3 regions of the Marinobacter sp. B-12 genome follow, and region 1 is predicted to be linked to each of the others. Evidence: predicted binding sites of a transcription regulator. Region 1 holds the regulator's gene; each other region holds the start of a gene.
What was found. Region 1 encodes sigma-54, which starts transcription at its own class of promoters, with help from an activator protein. Its sites were predicted from a motif close to ANTGGCATNNANNTTGCTNT; they were not measured.

Region 1 (4,169 bases):
CGATGGCAGCGGTCGGGTCGAGATGGTGATACAGCCACGCGGCAATCCCGACAACAATCCAGACAACAACTCCGGCGAACAGGATACCGATGGCAGTTCTCAGGGCCAGTAACCTGGCAAAAAGCTACAAGCAGAAGAAGGTCGTCATCGACGTTTCCCTGGAAATTCGCAGCGGCGAGATAGTCGGCCTGCTTGGACCCAATGGCGCCGGCAAAACGACGTGTTTCTACATGATTGTTGGTCTGGTTCCCTCCGACAACGGTCGCATCACCATCGACAATCAGGACATAACGCCCCTGCCCATGCACGGCCGCGCCCGGAAGGGAATCGGGTACCTGCCCCAGGAAGCATCGGTGTTCCGCAAGCTCACCGTGCGCGACAACATACTGGCCATCCTGGAAACCCGTCGCGAACTCAAGCGCACTGACCGGGAGACCAAGCTGGAGGAATTGCTTGAAGAGTTTCACATCACCCACATCCGCGATAGCGTCGGCATGGCCCTGTCAGGGGGCGAGCGACGACGGGTGGAAATTGCCCGCGCACTGGCGATGGAGCCGGCATTCATCCTGCTGGACGAGCCCTTCGCTGGGGTCGATCCCATCTCAGTGAGCGACATCAAGCAGATCATCCGGCACCTGCGGGACAAGGGCATCGGCGTACTGATCACCGACCACAATGTGCGGGAAACCCTCGATATCTGCGAGAATGCCTACATTGTCAGTGGCGGCCACATTATTGCCTCTGGCAACTCGGACGATATACTGGCCAACCAGCAGGTCAAGGAAGTGTATCTGGGCAACGAGTTTCGCCTGTAGTACACTCGGCAAAGAACTTGCTTGGTGCGGCAAGTAGCCAGCATACAAAGAGTTTTTGTGCAACCCCGGCTCCAGAGCGCGCCCGAGTGACATAAAGAGAGAGCCTGAGTGACGGAAGAGAGAGACCGAGTGACGGATCCTGAACCATGGTTATGAAAGCCTCATTACAGTTAAAGCTGGGCCAAAGCCTGACCATGACGCCCCAGCTGCAACAGGCTATCAGGCTTCTGCAGCTCTCCACCCTGGACCTCCAGCAGGAAATCCAGCAGGCGTTGGAATCCAACCCGATGCTGGAAACCTCGGAAGACGACGATAATCAGAATCCGGAATCCACGGACAGTGACAACGAGTCCTCTGAAACAGCGTCAACCGAGGAATCCAACACTACCTCCGACACCGCAACGGATTGGGACGAATCCGAAAACGGACCTGACTGGTCATCAGAAACAGACAGCCCCGACACCATTCCTGACGACCTTCCCGTCGACACCGCCTGGGATGACATTTATCAGTCCGCTCCAGCTTCAGCAGCCCGTAACGACGACGAAAACGACAACGACTTCGAAACCCGCAATTCCCCCACTGAAACGCTTCAGGACCACCTGGAATGGCAGTTGAACCTGACGCCCATGAGCGAGCGGGATCAGGCCATTGCCCACGCGCTGATGGATGCGGTTGATAACCACGGCTACCTGACGTCCCCGCTTGAGGAAATTCACTCAGGTATGGTGGACGAATCCGATGAAGACCCGCTGGAACTGGACGAAGTGCAAGCCGTTCTTCACCGTCTGCAGCACTTCGACCCACCGGGTGTGTTCGCCCGCGATCTGCAGGAATGTCTGCTGATCCAACTGAACCAACTGCCCCCGGAGACGCCCTGGCTGGCTCAGGCCCGACTGGTGATTACCCACTACATAAACCTGCTGGGTAACCGTGATTACGCCCAACTGTTACGTCGCAGCCGCCTGAAGGAAGAACAGCTACGGGATGTGCTGGCCCTTATTACCGGACTGAATCCGCGCCCTGGCGACACTCTGGACCAGGCCGAGCCGGACTACGTCATTCCCGATGTGATCGTGCGCAAACACAATGAGCGCTGGCGCGTGGAACTGAATCCTGAAATTGCACCACGCATTCGTGTGAATGCAAGCTATGCTTCTCTTATAAAGCGGGCGGACAGCAGTGCCGACAACACCTACCTGCGGGACCAGTTGCAGGAGGCAAAGTGGTTCATCAAGAGCCTGCAAAGCCGTAACGAAACCCTGCTCAAGGTGGCCACACGTATTGTCGAGCACCAGCAGGGGTTCCTGGATCATGGCGAGGAAGCCATGAAACCATTGATTCTTTCTGATATTGCCCAGGCGGTGGAAATGCATGAGTCGACCATTTCGCGGGTCACCACCCAAAAATACATGCACACACCGCGGGGCATATTTGAGCTTAAGTATTTTTTCTCAAGCCATGTCAGTACCGACGAGGGTGGAGAGTGCTCATCCACAGCAATCCGCGCAATGATCAAAAAGCTGATTGCAACGGAAACTCCGAAAAAGCCATTGAGCGATAGCAAAATTGCAGCCATGCTAGGAGACCAGGGTATCAAAGTGGCTCGCCGAACCGTGGCCAAGTATCGCGAGGCAATGCACATTCCTCCATCCAACGAGCGAAAGCGACTGGTGTAGAAAGCGTCTGCTCCCGGCCTCACGGGGAGAGCCCTTTCCTGAAAGTATACCGCCTGCAGCATAACGCTGTGGCACACAGCCGGCATCCTGACGGGTGCCGGTAAGCTGAAAACAGGAGAAGCCTATGCAACTCAATATTTCAGGCCATCACGTAGAACTGACTCCCGCACTGAAAGATTACGTATCAGGCAAATTTGAAAAGCTTGAGCGGCACTTCGACCACATCAGCAATTGCCAGGTTACCCTTGAGGTGGAAAAAGTGCGCCAGATGGCGGAAGCTACGCTTCACGTGATAGGTGGTGAGATTCACGCAAAGGCCGAAAACAGCGATATGTACGCTGCCATTGATGGATTGGTAGATAAGCTGGACAGGCAGATCCTGAAGCACAAGGAAAAGAACGTAGACCGGATGCATGGGAACGGCGCCCGCTAGGACGAAGCCCCCTGCATGACAGTTAATCGAGCTGCGGCACTGGCTAACCAGGCAACACGTGCCGCAGCCTTTTTTTACGGAACTGCAGTCGATTCATGACCGACACATCCTTGACTATCGAGAACATTCTCGCGCCGGAGCTGACCCTTTGCAGGGTGCCTGCCTCCAGCAAAAAGCGGGTTATGGAAACCATTGCCGAGCAGATCCAGAAGCACGACTCTCTGCTCAGCGACACCCAGATATTCACCAACCTGGTCGCGCGGGAGCGGCTGGGGAGCACCGGTATCGGACAGGGCATCGCGATCCCCCACTGTCGACTGGAAGGGTTGGATCACGTGGTCGGCGTCTTGCTGACGCTGGACGAAGGCGTTGCGTTCGACGCCATCGACAACCAGCCGGTGGACCTCGTCTTCACCTTGATTGTCCCCAAGGAAGCCACCAGCGAGCATCTTGAGCTTTTGAGTCAACTTGCCGAAAAGTTCAACGAGCGCGCATTCTGCGACCAGCTGCGTCAGTGCACCGACGCAGACTCTCTCTATCGCCGGATGACAGCCGAGACAAGCTGAACAATTCCACATCCGAGGTGAACGGGCTATGAAACTAATCATCGTCAGTGGTCGATCGGGTTCCGGGAAAAGTACCGCGTTACACGTTCTGGAAGACCTGGGCTATTACTGCATCGACAACCTGCCTATCGGCCTGTTGTTCCCTCTGACACAGGAGGCCACCAACCAGAACTCTCCTGGCCGGCTGGGAAAGATGGCTGTCAGCATCGACGCCCGCAACCTCTCCGGGGAGCTGAGCAACTTCGAGGATATCTACCGCAGCCTTCAGGATACCGGCGTAACCATCGAGATCATCTATCTCGACGCCGATGAACAGTCTCTGTTGCAGCGCTTCCATGCCACGCGCCGGAAGCACCCACTGAGTGATGACAAAACCTCCCTTCGGGAGGCCATTGGCAACGAAAAAAAACTTCTGGAGCCCCTGTCAAAGCTGGCCGATCTTTACATCGACACCACGGGACTGTCCATGTACGAGCTCCGGGATATGGTGAAGCAACGGGTCGCGGGAAGGCGCCATCAGGAACTGGCGCTGCTATTCCAGTCGTTCGGGTTCAAGCACGGCGTGCCACTGGATTCGGACTATGTGTTCGATGTGCGCTGCCTGCCCAATCCCTACTGGGACACCAGCCTTCGGCAGTTCGTGGGCACCGATCAGCCGGTCATCGATTTCCTGGAA
Region 2 (4,169 bases), on a different contig from region 1:
CGTATCGGTATCAGAGTTGAAACTCGTAAGCCGGGGAGGCCTGCATCTAAAAAATAGATCTGTCCCGGTTTTCGGTCGTCCCGGTTTTCGGTAATGAATCAGTAGCGGGCAATTTTCAGCGGCCTGCGAGGGTTGTCAGGTGCAATCTGCGAAATGTGGATACCGGGTTTGAACTACCTTATTGGGTATAACAAGTGGCTGTTGACGGACGCACCTACGCTGGCGCTCTGGTGCGCCGAAAAGCCAAAGCGTTAGGCGTTACGATGTCGATTTTAGACCAACTCGATTTTGCTGAGTGAACAATTCATTCGAGGAGAATTGGCTATGAAAAAAACAGAGAAAGTGTCTGTAAAGCTTTACGAGGGTGGATACGAAAGGAGACCTGATGCAGACAAGTTTGGGCTATCTGATACGAAGTTCGAGATTAAATACGATTCACATACGTATCAAATCGAAGACGTTGGTCCTGCGGATGTATTTCTGACATCCACAACGCTAATAGCGGCTGGCGCCGGTGTAATCTCCGCAGCAATCACTGGAGCATTCGCATATTTGGCGAATCGTAAAGGAGGTCATATTACGATTACTGGTAAGAACGGCGCATCCATTGAGGTCCCGGAAGGCACTTCAAAAGAGGAAATAGACTATTACATTGCGAAAGCAAAAGAGATTGACGCAGACTCGCTATTAGTATCGGGATCCCCAGAAAATCGAAAGGGGAAAAAGAAGGGGCGTATATAGTCGCCTAACAAGGCCAAGCAGCATCGCGCACTATGTGCGCTGGACCTTGCTACGCTCGGCTCGGGTTGTTGGTCAATGGGCTATTATAACGGTTAAGATCGGCGTCGTTTATTCAGCCAGGAGCCACGCCATTACCGTGCCACTGCCTCGTTTATATTCTTTCCGTCGTTGCCCTTACGCTATGCGCGCTCGGCTCGGGATCTTGTTTGCCGGGCTGACGGTGGAGCTGCGGGAGGTCGTGCTAAAAAACAAGCCGGCGCAGATGCTGGCGGTCAGTCCCAAAGGCACGGTTCCTGTTCTGGAGCTGGCAGGAGGTGACCGTTCCGAGAGGCTCGTTATTGAGGAAAGCAGGGAAATCGTCGAATGGGCGTTGCGGCAGAGTGATCCGAAGGGTTTGTTGAACACTGATTTAGTAAGCGCTAATGCCCTGATCGACCGCAACGATAACGAATTTAAACACTGGCTGGATCGCTATAAATACGCGGATCGCCACCCAGAACTCTCCCAGTTGGATTACCGGCAAAAGGCTGAGGTGTTTTTGCAGGCGTTGGAAAGCCTATTGGCCAAGAACCGGTATCTCCTGGGGAGCAATATCAGCATCGCTGATATTGGCGTCATGCCCTTTGTGCGCCAGTTCGCCCATGTGGATCGGGAGGTGTTCTACAGTCTGCCCTATCCGAATTTACAGCGATGGCTGAGGGGGTGGCTGGAACATCCAGTGTTCCTGCAGGTAATGGTTAAATGCCAGCCGTGGCAGGAAGGCAATGAGTTGGTGGTATTTCCACGAACAACTGCAGCAACCTTGAAGTGTTCTAGTGCAATGAGTGCATCAAAATAATGGCTTAGTCTAAGGCCAGTAACCACGCCCACGCCCCCCCCCCAGCAAACAGGAGAGCGCCATTGCCAATCCTGGAGCCAGAAAGCTGGACGAACTCTTAGCTAACGTGATTTTGTGTCGACATCCTTTACATACCTATCTGGCATGACAAACCCGCTATGTGCAGGCGTTTGATTCTGAAATACAAAAATACTGTGGCACACAGAGTGCTTTATAGCGTGGTCGGCATTTAAATCCAAAAAAGGAAATTGTCATCATGTTTAACAACAGTTACATGCGAACGCTTCTGGCTGTGCTTCTGAGTTTCTGGGGATTGCACGCCAGCGCAGTGCCTCTGATCTACGATGAGGCTGTGGATGGTGATCTTAGTTATAGAAGTGATGTCTATATTAGTCAGCCTTTGGGTTTTGGCGCCAATATGATTTCTGGCACTGTATCCTCTACGTTCGTTTCCGATAACGATGGCTACGATTCTGACTTTGACTTATTTAACGTACTTATGCCGGCCAACGCCATTCTCCAAAGTGTCTCGCTTGATTACGCTTCAGGCGACGGAGGAAATGGGGAATTCGCGAGTTGGTTTGCTGTGTACTTTTCTGGTCCTGTCGTTGCTGCAAGCGGACTGACCGGAGGCAGCTATTTTTGGGAAGTAAATCGTGAATTACCGGAATTACGCTCTGTAGGTCTGAATGTTCTGCCAGATGGCATAGTTAACGATTACACCATCACTTTCAATGTTATAGAGAAAGTCTCAGCGGTTCCTGAGCCCGGCTCCCTTGGCCTGTTGAGTGTTGCGCTTTTGGGGTTAGGAATAATGCGGCGCCGCAACGCCTGAAGGCAATCGCTCCAGGGAAGGAGCCTCCGGACAGAAGAAAACCGGGACGAAGAAAACCGGGACAGAACTATTTTCTCGGCTTCCCCCTCTATTTTTTCCTATCCCTGCTGAGACGGATCCTTCATATCCATATAGCACTCGCGTATAGCCCATAATTGCACCAGGTTTCCCGAGGCCTTGTGGCACAAGGCCTGTGGGTGTTTAACCCTAGGTTCCTAACAAACTTATCCACAGATTTTGTGAGTAACGTACGTGGCAATACCGGTTTACCCATGAGCCGGTACTGACCAGAATCCCTTGCCTTACGTTTTTGAACGCCTGCTCACTGACGGGCCAGGGTTTAACGGGAGCCTCCATGAAAGCTGTACTTGATGCCTATCTGAATACGTCGCTGGTGCTGCGCATTGGTATTGCGCTTGTTCTTGGTCTGGTTGTTGGATTGGTGGGCGGGCCCACGGTGGCTGAATGGCTGGACCCTTTGGGGGAACTGCTGCTTCGGTTGCTGAAGTTCCTGGTTGTGCCGATTGTCCTGTTAACCCTGATGGTGGGAATCAATCAGGCCAATCTTGGCAGTATGGGGCGTGTGGGCCGGAAAATGCTGGGCTTCTACGTGCTCACTTCGGCGTTGGCGATCACGGTGGGGCTGGGTGTAGCGTCTGCTTTTGCACCTGGCAGTGGCTTGGAATTGACGTCTTCGGAGAGTGTCGAAGTGCCGGAGAATCCAGGCTTCGTCCAGGTACTTCTGAATATTGTTCCCACCAACATGGTTGAGGCCTTTGCTGAGCCGAACCTGCTGGGGATTATCTTCACCGCGATTGTTTTTGGCATTGCTCTGCTGAAGCTGCGTGAGTCAAAGGCTCACAGCGAAGTCGCAGAGCGGGTGTATGGCGTGGTTTCTGGCCTGAATGAGGTCACCATGAAGGTGATGGCCGGGGTGCTCCAGTATGTTCCGATTGGTGTGTTTGCGATTGTGGCCAGCACGGCAGGTGACCAGGGTATGAACACGATACTGGCCCTCGGGGATATGGTGATGGTGTTGTACATCGCCCTGGCGGTACAGCTGGTGGTCTACGGGGTTCTTATGCGCCTTAACGGCGTTAATCTTATGGACTTTGTTCGTGAGGCACGGGCCCCGGTCGCCACGGCCTTTGCCACCCAGAGCAGCTCCGGAACGCTGCCCCTGACCCTGAACGCGGCGCGGCGTTTGGGGGTTCCCCAGAGTATCTATGGCTTCAGCCTGCCGCTGGGCGCCACCATCAATATGGACGGGGCCGGCATCCGCATTGCCATTTCTGCCGCCTTTGCCGCCAATGTGATAGGGGTGCCCCTGGACTTTGTCACCATGCTGGAAATCGTTCTGATCGGCACCCTGGCCTCCATCGGTACGGCCGGTGTGCCGGGCGCGGGTATCGTGATGATTGCTACGGTGTTTGCTCAGGTGGGCCTGCCCATTGAAACCGTAGCACTGCTGGTGTCCATCGATGCCCTTGTGGGTATGGGGGCCACGGCCATGAATGTGACCGGGGATCTGGTGTGTACGTCGGTGATTGCCCGTTCCGAGGATAAATATGAGGCGGTAGAGGCAAGCTCAAGCCAGGCGGTGCCAGAGGAACAGTTGTCCTAGGGCCGCGAGGCCTGCGATCCGTCTGTCGGTCAGGCCGACCTGCTGGAGGAAGCCCAAGGGCCTAGCCCTCGTAAATCATTTTGCGGGTCATACCGCCGTCGATTACGAAGTTCTGGCCGGTCACAAAGCGG
Region 3 (4,169 bases), on a different contig from region 1:
GAAAACATGAGCACCCTCAACACTCACGCGCCCAGGCCCATTGTATTCTTCGCCGACCAGCCCGGTGACCGCGCCACCATTCATGCAGCGGTCAAGGCTGGCGTGAGTGCCTATGTTGTCGACGGCATACAGCCGGAACGGGTTCGCTCGATCATCGACTCAGCCGTGGCGCAGTTCGAATCCTTTCAGGCATTGAGAGCAGAGCTGGAAGAAACCCGTTCGGCACTGGAAGACCGTAAGGTTATCGAGAAAGCCAAGGGTCTGATCATGCGGCATGAGAACTGCGACGAGGAAACCGCCTATCGCATGCTGCGCAGCTCCGCCATGGAGCACAGTGAACGCCTGGCGGTTATGGCGGGGCGTGTCGTTACCCTGTTGGAAAGACGTAGCCAGAGCTCAGTGGGCTCCATCCGGAAAGCATCCTGATCAACGCTGTTAGGGAGCCCACATGGTTCGCCCAACCCCGCTTCACAAACATCCCGGATTCAATGTCCGTCTCGGCTTTGTGCCGCTGCTGGATAGCGCGCCACTGATAGTTGCGCGAGAGCTGGGGCTGTTTGATGCCGAAGGGCTGGACGTAGAACTGGTGCGTGAAGGCTCCTGGGCTTCTTTGCGCGACAAGGTCAGCTTTGGCCTGCTGGACGGTGGCCACATGCTGGCGCCAATGCCTCTGAGTATCTCCCTGGCGAGCGACCGTCCCAAAGTGCCCGTTGTGGTCGGCATGGTGCTGAGCCGCAACGGCAACGGGATTACCCTCAGCGCTCGGCTGCATCACGAACTGGTCCGTTCAGACACGGATCTGAAGAATCCCATTGCCACCGCGCGCGCGCTGATACGCGTGGCCAAGGGCAGGGGCGAGCCAATACGATTGGCCTCCGTGGCGCCCTGGTCCAGCCATGATCTCCAGCTCCGGGACTGGCTGGCCTCTGCCGGGCCAGACTCGGAACAGCACGTGCAGATCATCCCGGTATCCCCGATACAGATGGTGGACGCGTTTCGATCAAACTCCATCGAAGGCTGCTGCGTCGGTGAGCCCTGGAACAGCTTGCTGGAGTACGAGGAGCTGGGGCATATTCTCCATTCCGGCCACCAGATCTGGCAGAACGCCCCGGAAAAAGTTCTGGGTATGCGAGCCGACTGGACTGAGCAGCACGACATGATGCACCGGCACCTGTTGCGGGCACTGCTTGCGGCCTGTCAGTGGCTGGATAACCCTCACAACCACGGCCTGCTGCGGGACGTCCTGGCCAGGCCCGAGTACCTGGGTGAACAGATCAACGTGCTGGACAACCACCCGTACAGTCTGTTCCATCCGCGATTGCACCAACACTTTTTTCGCCACTCCGCCAATTTCCCCTGGCTGTCACAGGCCCATTGGCTCGCGACTCGCCTGACCCTCCGCGGGCAACTCGGCCCGGTGGACGACACCATGGTGCGCCGGGTGATAAGGCCCGACCTGTTCCGGGACGCTGCCGCCTCCATGGGCATTGACGCACCGGTTATCGACAGCAAAACCGAGGGCCGGCACCAACTCCCCTTTACCCTGTCGGGGCGCTACGGCCCCGTGGATGTTGCCAGCGACCGCCTGTTGGGAGAGCACCTCCACGACTGGCTGGCCGACAACCCCATGGCCACGCCCAATAAAGAAGCATCACGCACTAAAACAGCCACGAAAACCCGCCCTCAATAACGCCCTTCTTTACAAAAACCCAGATATTTTTATATCTATCAAAAAATTACAAAGATGGCACGCAGACTGCTTAGTCAACATAGACGATCTTGCATTCACTGCGCGGGTAAACGGCAGTGACGAAAACTGACAGAACATCAGGCATTGAGGCCTGCGCCCCGGAAACGGGGAGCAGGCTTTTTTTTGTCTGAATAATACTCCGGGAGAGCACCATGCATTTGAGAACACTGGCAGCGACATTCTTGATCTTGACGGCGGCATGCTCTGCACACGCCGACATCGGCCCGGCCGAAAAGCCAGACCTGAAACTCGGCTTCATCAAACTGACCGATATGGCGCCATTAGCCATTGCCTGGGAACAGGGTTTTTTCCTGGATGAGGGCCTGTTCGTGGAGCTGGAAGCCCAGGCCAACTGGAAAGTCCTGCTGGACGGCGTCGTGACCGGCACCCTGGATGGCGCCCACATGCTGGCGGGCCAGCCACTGGGGGCCACTATCGGCTACGGCACCCAGGCGGACATCATCACTGCCTTCAGCATGGACCTGAACGGTAACGGTATCACCGTATCCAACGACGTCTGGGAGCAAATGCGCCCACACATCGACGATGGCAGCGACGGCAACCCCGCTCATCCCATCAATGCCGCTGCCCTGAAACCGGTCATCGAACAGTACCGTGACAAGGGCGAGCGTTTTCGCATGGGCATGGTTTTTCCCGTGTCCACCCACAACTACGAACTTCGCTACTGGCTCGCTGCAGGCGGCCTGAACCCGGGCTTTTATGCGCCCCAGCGCGGCGATACCAGCGGCAACATCGACGCCGACGTTCACCTGTCGGTCACACCGCCACCGCAAATGCCCGCCACCATGGAAGCCGGCACCATTCAGGGCTATTGCGTGGGTGAGCCCTGGAACCAGCAAGCGGTGTTCAAAGGCATCGGCGTGCCGGTCATCACCGACTACGAAATCTGGCCCAACAACCCCGAAAAAGTGTTTGGTGTGACCGAAGCCTGGGCAGAACAGTATCCCAACACCCATCTCCGGCTGCTTCGTGCGCTGATCCGTGCCGCCCACTGGCTGGACGAGAACGACAACGCCAATCGTGAAGAGGCGGTCAAAATCCTGTCCCGCTCAAGCTACGTGGGCGCAGACGAGGAAGTGATCACCAACTCCATGACCGGCACCTTCGAGTATGAGAAAGGCGACGTGCGAAAGGTACCGGACTTCAACGTGTTCTTTCGCTACTACGCCACCTACCCGTATCCCTCCGATGCCATCTGGTACCTGAGCCAGATGCGTCGCTGGGGCCAGATTCCCGAGCCGAAATCCGACGACTGGTATATGGAAACCGCAGCCAAGGTCTATCGCGCGGATATCTACAAGGAAGCAGCCCGAACCCTGATCGAGGACGGCACGCTCAAGGCCGAGGATTTCCCGGACCTGGATGCAGAAAACTTTGCGCGCCCGCACCAGGGCGAGCTGATCGACGGCGTGGCCTTCACTCCGAGGGAACCGAACGCCTACATCGACAGCTTTGAGATTGGCCTGAAAGGCTCGCAAACCCCATAAGACTTGAGTGTCAGGAGACATCACATGACCACGCTCAGCCAGACCGACTCGTTATCATCAGGCCAACGCTGGCTCCGTGCGCTGATGGAAAAGCTGTCCGGCCAGAACCTGGCCGAAACCTTCCGCCAGTTGCTGCTGCCAGCCATCGGCATCGCGCTGTTCCTGGGCTTCTGGCACTTGGCCGCGCCTCAGGTGCAAACATCGCTGGGCGCCTTCCCGGGCCCGGCCGATGTATTGGAGCAGTCTGGGCAATTGTGGCAGGAACACAGCAACCAGCGGGACCGGGCAGCGCAGTTCGTCACCATGCAGGAGGAGCGCAACGAGCGCATCCTGGCAGAGAACCCGGACGCGGAGGTGAAAATACGCGACTATCCCGGCGCACCCACGTTCATCGACCAGATCTTCACCAGCCTGGGCACCGTACTGGCCGGTTTTGTGCTGGCCACGCTCATTGCCGTGCCTTTGGGCATTATCATAGGCCTCAACCGCCATTTCTCGGCGGCCGTCAATCCGTTGATCCAGATCTTCAAGCCGGTATCGCCACTGGCCTGGCTGCCGCTGGTGACCATGGTGGTGTCCGCCACGTACGTCAGTGACGACCCGATGTTCGAGAAGTCGTTCCTGACTTCGATGATCACCGTCACCCTGTGCAGCCTGTGGCCGACGTTGATCAACACCAGTGTGGGTGTTTCAGCAGTCAATCCCGATCTTTTAAACGTTTCGAAAGTACTGCAACTGTCGTTCTGGACTCACGTTCGCAAGGTCGTGTTGCCGTCATCTGTTCCGATGATCTTCACCGGCCTGAGAGTGTCCCTGGGCATCGCCTGGATGGTTCTCATAGCGGCCGAAATGCTGGCTCAGAGCCCCGGCCTCGGAAAATTTGTCTGGGACGAATTCCAGAACGGCAGCAG

Region 2: the regulator sigma-54 is predicted to act here: its motif matches at 1,773-1,792, upstream of AC13D2_RS15250 (PEP-CTERM sorting domain-containing protein).
Region 3: the regulator sigma-54 is predicted to act here: its motif matches at 1,744-1,763, upstream of AC13D2_RS09455 (CmpA/NrtA family ABC transporter substrate-binding protein).

What each region holds. Positions count from the first base shown of each region.
Region 1 is NZ_JBSXOB010000057.1:115,657-119,825, reverse strand. Features, by position in the region: gene lptA (lipopolysaccharide transport periplasmic protein LptA) at 1-112, shown strand, start outside; gene lptB (LPS export ABC transporter ATP-binding protein) at 90-815, shown strand; gene AC13D2_RS12110 (RNA polymerase factor sigma-54) at 968-2,494, shown strand; gene hpf (ribosome hibernation promoting factor) at 2,619-2,927, shown strand; gene ptsN (PTS IIA-like nitrogen regulatory protein PtsN) at 3,023-3,493, shown strand; gene rapZ (RNase adapter RapZ) at 3,522-4,169, shown strand, end outside.
Region 2 is NZ_JBSXOB010000061.1:761-4,929, forward strand. Features, by position in the region: gene AC13D2_RS15235 (hypothetical protein) at 1-57, shown strand, start outside; gene AC13D2_RS15240 (hypothetical protein) at 325-741, shown strand; gene AC13D2_RS15245 (glutathione S-transferase) at 878-1,579, shown strand; gene AC13D2_RS15250 (PEP-CTERM sorting domain-containing protein) at 1,836-2,414, shown strand; gene AC13D2_RS15255 (dicarboxylate/amino acid:cation symporter) at 2,770-4,038, shown strand; gene AC13D2_RS15260 (SDR family oxidoreductase) at 4,100-4,169, opposite strand, start outside.
Region 3 is NZ_JBSXOB010000052.1:6,003-10,171, forward strand. Features, by position in the region: gene AC13D2_RS09445 (ANTAR domain-containing response regulator) at 1-426, shown strand, start outside; gene AC13D2_RS09450 (CmpA/NrtA family ABC transporter substrate-binding protein) at 449-1,690, shown strand; gene AC13D2_RS09455 (CmpA/NrtA family ABC transporter substrate-binding protein) at 1,903-3,258, shown strand; gene AC13D2_RS09460 (ABC transporter permease) at 3,283-4,169, shown strand, end outside.